DNA from 3 places in the Comamonas sp. 23 genome. Region 1 is predicted to be linked to each of the others. Evidence: predicted binding sites of a transcription regulator. Region 1 holds the regulator's gene; each other region holds the start of a gene.

The links. Region 1 encodes FNR, which switches genes on or off when oxygen is low (the NO sensors DNR and NnrR bind a similar motif). Its sites were predicted from a motif close to TTGATNNNNATCAA; they were not measured.
Region 2: ACPEE1_RS15905 (OmpW/AlkL family protein) is a predicted target of FNR. The motif match lies at 2,017-2,030, and genes of this name have one in related genera.
Region 3: ACPEE1_RS01575 (DUF3079 domain-containing protein) is a predicted target of FNR. The motif match lies at 1,394-1,407, and genes of this name have one in related genera.

What each region holds. Positions count from the first base shown of each region.
Region 1 is NZ_CP187127.1:1,706,542-1,709,814, reverse strand. It holds gene hemN (oxygen-independent coproporphyrinogen III oxidase) at 1-1,206, opposite strand, end outside; gene fnr (fumarate/nitrate reduction transcriptional regulator Fnr) at 1,358-2,080, shown strand; gene ACPEE1_RS07650 (universal stress protein) at 2,230-2,673, shown strand; gene ACPEE1_RS07645 (malonate--CoA ligase) at 2,784-3,273, opposite strand, start outside.
Region 2 is NZ_CP187127.1:3,499,656-3,502,928, forward strand. It holds gene ACPEE1_RS15900 (O-acetylhomoserine aminocarboxypropyltransferase/cysteine synthase family protein) at 1-1,145, shown strand, start outside; gene ACPEE1_RS15905 (OmpW/AlkL family protein) at 1,244-1,855, opposite strand; gene ACPEE1_RS15910 (DUF808 domain-containing protein) at 2,144-3,139, opposite strand.
Region 3 is NZ_CP187127.1:395,577-398,849, forward strand. It holds gene ACPEE1_RS01575 (DUF3079 domain-containing protein) at 1,121-1,327, opposite strand; gene ACPEE1_RS01580 (hemerythrin domain-containing protein) at 1,461-2,018, shown strand; gene ACPEE1_RS01585 (type IV pili methyl-accepting chemotaxis transducer N-terminal domain-containing protein) at 2,015-3,273, shown strand, end outside.

The DNA.
Region 1 (3,273 bases):
GTACTGCGCAAAATCAATCAGCCAGGCCTGCTCCAGCGATTCAATGGCCAGGCACCCCTGGCACATCAGGCCCATGATCACCGTGCGGCGCAGCAGGTCGTCGCGCGTCAGTGCCAGCCCACGCACCACGGGAATCTGGCCCTGGTCGATCAGGTCGTAGTACTCCTCCAGGGTCTTGGCATTTTGGCTGTAGGTGGCGCCAATGCGTCCGATGGCTGACACGCCCAGCGCCATAAGATCGCAATCGGGCTGGGTGCTGTAGCCCTGAAAGTTGCGGTGCAGGCGGCCCTGGCGCTTGGCCACCGCCAAGGCATCGTCGGGCAAGGCGAAATGGTCCATGCCCACATACACATAACCGGCGGCTTCCAGCGCCGCCAGGGCCTGGGCCAGCATCGCCAGCTTGTCGGCGGGGCTGGGCAGGTCCTGGGCCTGGATGCGGCGCTGGGGCTTGAAGCGCTCGGGCAGGTGCGCATAGGCATACAGCGCAATGCGGTCGGGCCGCAGCGCGTTGACCTGCTCCATGGTGCGCACAAAGCTGGCCGGGCTTTGTTGGGGCAGACCATAGATCAAATCGATATTGATGGATTCAAAGCCGATAGCGCGCGCCTGCTCGACCAAGGCAAACACCTGGTCAGCGGGCTGCTCGCGGTGCACCGCCTTTTGCACCAGCGGGTCAAAGTCCTGCACGCCAAAGCTCAGCCGGTTGAAGCCGAGCCGGTACAGGTGCTGCAGGCGCTCGCCGCTCACAGTGCGCGGGTCGACCTCGATCGCGTACTCGCCACCGGGCTGCAGATGAAAACGCTCTTTGACCATATCCATCAGGCGGCTGAGGCCGGCATCGGTCAGGAAGGTGGGCGAGCCCCCACCCAGGTGCAGTTGGCTGATGGTCGGGCGGGCGCTGACATGGGCCAGTTGCAGGTCCAGCTCGCGCTCGAGGTAATCCAGGTATTCGTCGGCCCGCTCGGCGTGCTTGGTGATGATCTTGTTGCAGGCGCAGTAGTAGCACAGCGAGGCGCAGAACGGCACATGCACATACAAGGACAGCGGCGACAGCCGGCCCGCCAGACCGGTGCCGCGTTGCGCCAGCGCCAGCTTGTACTCATTCGCAGCAAAGGCTTCAACAAATCGGTCTGCGGTAGGATACGAGGTGTAACGGGGGCCGGGAACATCAAAACGGCACAGCAGTTCGGGGGTCAGGGAAATCATGGTTCTTCTTCCTAGCGGACGCCCCAATGTGCCCCAAGGCCTGCCACGCGTCCTTGATGTACATCAAGAAGCCTCTGGGCGCCAGCACGCACAATAGGCCCATCCAAGGAACGTCGTTCCTATCTGAATAGTTGTTCACGGGTATTGATACATGACATCCAACTCCATCAAAGTAGCGTGCTCCAGCTGCAATTTGCGCGAGCTGTGCATGCCCGTGGGACTGTCGGCCGAACAGATGGAGCGCATCGACGAGATCGTCGCCACCCGGCGCAAGATCAAGCGCGGCAGCGCGCTGTTCCGCAACGGTGAGACCTTCACCTCCTTGTATGCGATACGCACCGGTTTCTTCAAGACCAGCATCGCCACCGAAGACGGGCGCGACCAGGTCACCGGCTTCCAGATGGCGGGTGAGATCATCGGCCTGGACGGCATCGTCAACGACCGCCATTCCTGCGACGCGATTGCGCTCGAAGATGCCGAGGTCTGCGTGATGCCCTACTCCTCGCTCGAAGACCTGTCGCGCGAGGTGACCGCCTTGCAGCACCATGTGCACAAGGTCATGAGCCGAGAGATCGTGCGCGAGCATGGCGTCATGCTGCTGCTGGGCAGCATGCGCGCCGAAGAGCGCCTGGCCGCCTTCTTGCTGAACCTGGTGCAGCGCTTGCATGCCCGGGGCTTTTCGCAGCATGAGCTGATCCTGCGCATGACGCGCGAGGAAATCGGCAGCTACCTGGGCCTCAAGCTCGAGACCGTCAGCCGCACCTTCTCCAAGTTTGCCGAGGAGAACATCATCGAGGTCAAGCAGCGCCATGTGCGCATTCTGGACACCGACAAGCTCCAGGGCCTGATCAACACCCAGGCCTGCTCGGCTTAAGACCCTGTTCCAAGTCGCTCCGCCAGCGGATACAAACGCGGTCTGATCCGACATCCGCTCAAGCCGCAAGCGGCGATGCTCTGAGTTGCATCCACGGCAAGGCTGCCACCCACAGCCCTGCCCCATGTCTGACCTGAAAGGAGCCTGCCATGTACCAACATATCCTGCTTGCCACCGATGGCTCTGAGCTGTCCGAGAAGGCCGTGCGCCACGCACTGGCGCTTGCCAAGCTGAGCCATGCCACGGTGACTGCCGTCAACATCTCGCCCAACTACCCGCGCAGCTACTTCGAAGGCAGCACCATGCAAAACCCCGATGACATTGCGCGCATCGAGGATGGCTGGGAACGCGCAGCGCAAGGCATTGTCGATAAGGTGGTGGCCGAAGGCGCCGCGACCGGCGTGCCCATCAAGACCCTGGTGATCAAGTCCGACATGATTGCCGAGGCGCTGCTGGAGACGGCGAAGAAGGAAAACTGCGACCTGATCGTCATGGCATCGCACGGCTACCGGGGCTTGAAGCGCCTGCTGCTGGGCAGCGAAACACAGCATGTACTGACCCATGCCACGATACCGGTGCTGGTACTGCGCTGATCGCCGTATAACCGCATCATCCCCATAGCAAACCCTCGCCTGCGGCAGCTTCTGAGCGGCCACAGCGCGAGGGTTTTGTCATGGCGGCGCATGCCGCCTCCATAGGCGCATCAGCCCTTGAACAGGTCCTGGTACTGGTCGCGCAGCAGGTTCTTTTGCACCTTGCCCATGGTGTTGCGTGGCAGCTCGCCCACGACAAAGCAGCGCTTGGGAATCTTGAAATTGGCCAGCTGCTTTTTCAAGGTCGCAATGATGCCGTCGGCATCGAGCGGTTGGCCCGCCTTGGCAATGACCACCGCCACACCCACTTCGCCAAAATCGGGGTGCGGCACGCCGACCAGCGCGCTTTCCGCGACGCCCGGCAGTTCGTTGATGAAGCCCTCGATCTCGGCCGGGTAGACGTTGTAGCCGCCGGAGATGATCAGGTCCTTGCTGCGGCCGACGATGGTCACATAGCCGCGCGCATCGATCTTGCCTACGTCGCCGGTCTTGAACCAGCCGTCGGCAGTGAACTCCTGCGCGGTCTTCTCGGGCATGCGCCAGTAGCCGCTGAACACATTGGGGCCTTGCACCTGGATATGGCCGATCTCGTCGGCGCCC
Region 2 (3,273 bases), 1.8 Mb from region 1:
TGCCGGGCAATATCTACACCCGCATCATGAACCCGACCACCGATGTGCTGGAAAAGCGCGTGACCGCGCTCGAAGGCGGCATTGCCGCGCTGGCGCTGGCCTCGGGCATGGCAGCGATCACCGCAGCTATCCAAACGCTGGCCGAAGCGGGCGACAACATCGTCTCGGCCAGCACCTTGTATGGCGGCACCTACAACCTGTTTGCCCATACCTTTCCGCAGCAGGGCATTGAGGTGCGCTTTGCCGATCCACGCGACCCGGCCAGCTTTGGCGCCTTGATCGACAACAAGACCAAGGCCGTGTTCATCGAGTCCATCGGCAACCCCTTGGGCAATGTGACCGATATCCGCGCGCTCGCCGATGTGGCCCACCGCCATGGTGTGCCGCTGATCGTGGACAACACCGTGCCCTCGCCCTATCTGCTGCGCCCCATCGAGCATGGCGCCGACATCGTCGTCCATTCGCTCACCAAGTACCTGGGCGGCCATGGCACCAGCGTGGGCGGCGCCATCGTCGATAGCGGCAAGTTCCCCTGGGCCGAGCACAAGGCGCGCTTCAAGCGCCTCAATGAACCCGATGTGAGCTACCACGGCGTGGTCTACACCGAAGCGCTGGGCCCTGCGGCCTACATCGGCCGCGCGCGCGTCGTGCCGCTGCGCAATATGGGCGCAGCCATTTCGCCGCAGAACGCCTTCCAGATCCTGCAAGGCATCGAGACCCTGGCGCTGCGCATGGACCGCATCTGCGAGAACACGCAAAAGATTGCCGAGACGCTGCAAAAGCACCCCAAGGTGGCCTGGGTGCGCTATGCGGGCCTACCGGACCACCCGGACCATGCCACCTTGCAAAAGCAGTCGGGCGGCCGCGCCTCGGGCATTCTGTCCTTCAGCCTCAATGCCGCAGACGGCGAAGGGCGCGCCGCCGGTGCCCGCTTTCTGGATGCGCTGCAGCTGTTCACCCGCCTGGTCAATATTGGCGATGCCAAATCGCTGGCGACGCACCCGGCTTCGACCACGCACCGCCAGTTGGACAGCGCAGAGCTGGAGAAAGCCGGCGTGAGCGAAGGCATGGTGCGCCTGTCGGTCGGCATCGAGCATGTCGATGACCTGCTGGCCGATCTGGAGCAGGCGCTGGCCAAGGTCTGAGGGGCCGTCGCACGCAAAAAAAGAGCCGCTTTCAACAAGCGGCTCAAACACAGTGCTCTGTGGCTCCTGGATCACCAGGAGCGGGCATGAGGACCTGTTTAGAAGCGGTAGCCCACACCTACACCCAGCAACCAAGGATCCACCTTAAAAGTGCCCACCTTGGTGCCGGCCGAGCGCACATCGGTCTTGATGTAGACCTTCTTCACGTCGACGTTGATCGACCAGTGCTTGTCCAGCATGTAGTCAAAGCCGATCTGCAGCGCCGGGCCAAAGCTGTTCTTCTTGATCGATGGATCGAGCGCGGCCTCAACAGCCGGTGCAAAGTTCACGTTCGAGAAGCGCGTGTAGTTCACACCAGCGCCTAGGTAGGGCTTGAAGGCGCCCATATTGGTGAAGTGGTACTGCGCGAGCAGGCTGGGCGGCAGGTGCTTGAGCGTGCCGATCTTGGCGCCGTCCGAGCGCAGGTCATGCTTTTGCGGGTAGGTCAGCACCAGCTCTGCCGCGATATTGGGCGTGAAGAAGTAGCTCACATCCACTTCGGGAATCGTCTTGTCATTGATCGACAGGCCCAGGCCGGTGGAGTCCTTGTTGGCGCTGTCCAGATGCACGGCGCGCACACGCACTTGCCAGGGGCTTTGCGCCTCTTGCGCCATCGCCGCGCCCGACGCCATTGCATATACAGCTGCCGCTGCCAACATCATTTTTTTCATCGTCATTGCCCTCGCTGCGATCTTGCTCGCATGGATTGAAAAGTAGCTGAACCCAGGCCGCATCTGCATGTCCCCACCCGCGCCAAGCGCCGTATCTGAAGGCGGCAGAGCTGTTTCTGCTGTCCATGTCTGCATCTTCTGCTTAAGCGGGCTGCGCGGCCCTGACCCAGATCAACGAGACAAAACAAGCGATGAAAAAAGGCGGCCCGCTGTTGCGATGCCGCCTTCTGCCTCTTGCTGCGCCGCGCCCGAGGGACGCGGCCAGCAGCCATGCGCTGCTGCTTGCGATCAGTGCCCGCGCAGCTTGTGCCAGGCCTCCACCGCCAGCACCACCAGGCCACCAATGGCTGCGCCAACAGCCACATGCACCAGCGTTGGGGCCAGCAGTGCCACCACGCCACCCATCGGGGCTACGGTGCTCTCCAACCAATGCTCGATCGGGCCCATGCCATGCACCAGCAGGCTGCCACCCACCATGAACATCGCAGCCGTTCCGACAATCGACAGGCCACGCATCAGCCAGGGCGTAAACGCAATCAGGCCCCGGCCCAGGGCCTGGGCTGCGGCACTGGTCTTGCGCATCAGCCACATGCCCACATCGTCCATGCGCACAATGCCGGCGACCAGACCATAGACAAACACGGTGATCGCCAGCGCCACAGCGACCAACACCGCAAACTGCTCGGCAATCGGCTTGCTGGCAACAGTGCCCAGCGCAATCGCCATGATCTCGGCCGACAAGATGAAGTCGGTGCGCACCGCGCCGGCCACCTTGGCCTTTTCATAGGCCACCGGGTCCATGTTCTTCTCGTTGGCCGCTTTGACCGATGAAGGGGCTACGCCCATTTGAGCGGCCTGCGCCGACTCCTTGACGGCATCGTGGGTGTGCTGGGGCTTGTGGAACAGGCTCAGCACCTTCTCCACCCCTTCAAAACACAGAAAAGCGCCACCAATCATCAGCAGCGGTGTGATCAGCCAGGGCGCAAAGGCGCTGATCAACAGCGCGGCCGGCACCAGGATGGCCTTGTTCTTCAGCGAGCCCTTGGCCACGGCCCAGACCACCGGCAACTCCCGGTTGGCCTTGACCCCAGTCACCTGCTCGGCGTTCAGCGCCAGGTCGTCGCCCAGCACCCCCGCGGTCTTCTGCACCGCCACCTTGGTCTGCGTGGCCACATCGTCCAGGATGGCCGTGCTCTTGCCCGCAGCCGTCTTGGTCATCAGCGCCACATCGTCAAGCAAGGTCGCAATATCATCGAGCAACATCAACAAACCAGCACCAGCCATTACGCACTCCCAATCCAAATTCGGTGGCAAATCATAGCGATTTCGCGGTGCAATGCCGTGTCAGACCCTATAAAACGGTGATTTCTACGTTTTGTTGGAGCTTGTTCACAAAACTTTATGCAGGCCTTGTCAAC
Region 3 (3,273 bases), 1.3 Mb from region 1:
AGAAGGGGCCCGACAACCTGCGAGCCATTGCTGCGCTCGGCATCGGGGGCATCCCCCCTTCTGTATGTGCCTGTGGTAGGGCGTTTGCGGGCTGGCATGCGCGCCCCAGCGCGCATGCTTCGTGAACTGACTCGCCGTGGCTGTTTGAACGGAGCGCCTTGGCGCGTAGTGAGTTCCACGGCGCAGACCGCAAACGTCACGCCACAGGTTGCCCCGCAGCGCAGCGAAGGGGTCGCAGACGGTAGGGGCGTGTTTCTTTGCTTACTTTCTTGCACGAGCAAGAAAGTGAGTCGCCTGCCGGGCGAAAACCGGCCTCCGGCCTGAAGGCCAAAGCAGGAGCCTGCATGGCTAAGAGCGATGGAAGGCCGACCATCGCACGGTATTGCCGAGTTAATGGAGAAGCGTTGGCCACAGCGGCTGGTTTCTACTTCTTCTGTTGTTGAAGGACAGAAGCCGGATTTCGTCCGGCAGCCGACTCACTTTTCTTGCTCGCACAAGAAAAGTAAGCAAAAGAAGTGCGCCCCTGCTGTCCGTGTCCCCTTCGCTGCGCTGCGGGGCAACCTGCGATGCTCGGCCCAGGGGCGTGCCGCATAACTCACTACGCGCCAGGGCGCTCCGTTCAAACAGATGCGGCAAGCATGACGACGAAGGCGTGTGTCCTTCGGCACACGCCCGCCCCTGGGCCTGTGCTTCTCGGCACGGACAGAAGGGGAAAGAGGGGGCCCAGCAGCCCAAGCTGGCATCGCTGCGCTCGGCATGGGAGGTGACGGCATCCCCCTTCTGTATGCGCCTGTGGTGGGGCGTTTGCGGGCTGGCATGCGCGCCCCAGCGCGCATGCTTCGTGAACTGACTCGCCGTGGCTGTTTGAACGGAGCGCTTTAGCGCGTAGTGAGTTCCACGGCGCAGTCCGCAAACGTCACACCACAGGTTGCCCCGCAGCGCAGCGAAGGGGTCGCAGACGGTAGGGGCGTGTTTCTTTGCTTACTTTCTTGCACGAGCAAGAAAGTAAGTCGCCTGCCGGGCGAAAACCGGCCTCAGGCCTGAAGGCCACAGCAGGAGCCTGCAGGGCCAAGAGCGATGGAATGCCGACCGTCACACGATCCGCACGCCGCCCGAAACATCAGGACTGCCCTGGCAGACCGGCATCCTCAGCAGGCTGAGAAGCCAAAGGATCCCAGTCCGCCCAATCGGGCCCAAACAACTCCACCGGATGCGCCGACCGCTCCGACCCATTGCCACAAGCCATGGACGACGCAGCGCAATAACGGTCACACCCCCAGCAAGTCCGCTCCGGATGCGCAGGATGGATAGGAAAACGTTTGGCCATAAAGAGCTAACAGGGCAAAGATATAGCAGTACCGCACCACTGTGCGCCTGCGTCAGTCAGCAAAATTTGACCTGGATCATGCTTGGCGTACACCGCAACGCACGGTCAGCGATGGGCAGCGAAAATGGAGGCTGTGAAACAGCTCCTGAACACCCCACCCACAGCAGGCTTTGACGAGCCGTTCGGCATGCTGCAGGCCTGCCACGGCCGGGTGGCGCGCAGCCTGGATCTGTTGGGCCGCCTGGGTGCCTACCTGGCCGAGCAGGGCGGCGGCGATGCGCAGGGCCAGGCGCGCGATGCGGCGGCCGATGTGCAGCGCTACTTTGACCTGGCGGCGCCCTTGCACCACCAGGATGAAGAGCAGCATGTGCTGCCCGTACTGCGGGCGGCGGGGCAGGGCGCGCTGGCAGACCAGCTGCAGGCCGAGCACCGGCAGATGGAGGCGCTGTGGCCGGCGATACGGGCGGATCTGCAGGCGGTGCAAGCAGGCCATGCACCGATGGTCGGGGCGCTGGTGGCGGCCCGGCGCCGCTGGGCCGATTTTGCCGAGGTCTATACGCGCCATATCGCGGCAGAGGAGACGCAGGCCTACCCCAGCGCGCAAGCGCAATTGGAGCCAGCCGTGCAAGCCGCCATGGGGCGCGAGATGGCGCAGCGGCGCGGGGTGCGTTACCCGGAGGCGGGGCCATGAAAGGGGAACTGCAGCCAGCACGCCAGCGGCCGCTGGCCGTCAAGATCGGCGCCATTGGTTGCGCGCTGCTGCTGATGGCGCTGGTCGCGATTGGCCTGACCTTGCGGCTGACCTGGTCGCTCGAAGGCGGCGCTGCGGCCGTGAACGAAGCGGGGCGCATGCGCATGCAGACCTGGCAGCTGGCGCAGGCCTTGCCGGAGGCGAGCCCGCAGCGCCTGGCCTTGCTGATCGGCCAGCTCGACACCAGCCTGGCCTTGCTGGAAAAGGGTGATGCCGCCCGGCCGCTGTCGGTGCCGCGCGATAAGGCCTCGCGTGCCGCCCTGCAAGCTGTGCAGCAACGCTGGCAGCGGCTGCGCGCAGCCTGGCAGCAGCCGGTGACTGGCAGCCATGTGGTGCAGGCCGAGGTCACGGCCCAGCAGGCGCAGAGCTTTGTCGGCGAGGTGGACCACCTGGTCGGCCGCATCGAGCAGCAACTGGCGCGCTGGACGACCTGGCTCAACACCGCCCAGTTCGTGATGATGGCGCTGGCCATTGCTGCCGCGCTGGCGCTGCTGTATGCGGCCCAGCTGCTGGTGTTTGGGCCGCTGGCGCGGCTGCAGACGGCCCTGGCCCAGGTCGAGGCGGGCGATTTGTCGGTGCGGGTGCACGCCGATGGCGGCGATGAGTTTGGTGCGCTGGCGCGGGGCTTCAACCGCATGGCGGTGCGCCTGCAGGACCTGTATGCCAGCCTGGAGCGCCGCGTGCAGCAAAAGACCGAACACCTGCAGGCCGAACGCGCCCGCCTGGCGGTGCTGTACGACGCTGCCGCGCTGGTGGCGCGCGCCGATGCGCTGCCGGTGCTGGCCCAGGGCTTTGCGGCCCAGATGCGCAAGACGGCGCAGGCCGATGCGGTGGCGCTGCGCTGGTCGGACGAGCACAACCGCCGCTATGTGCTGCTCGCGTCCGAAGGGCTGCCCGAGGAGATGGTCGATGCCGAGCACTGCCTGCCCACCGGTGACTGCGTTTGCGGCCAGCCCCAGGCCCAGGCGCAGACCCAGCTGGTGGCGCTGCAGGATTGGCGCCGTGGCGTGCCGGCAGCGGCCGGCCGGGTCGATGCCGGGCAATGCCGGCGGGCGGGCTTTGTCAGCGTGCTGAGCGTGCCGGTGCGGCTGCATGAGCGCATGGTGGGCGAGGTGGACCTGTTCTTTCGCCAAGCCACCATGTTGGCGCCCGATGACCGTGCGCTGCTCGATGCGCTGGCCAGCCACCTGGCCGG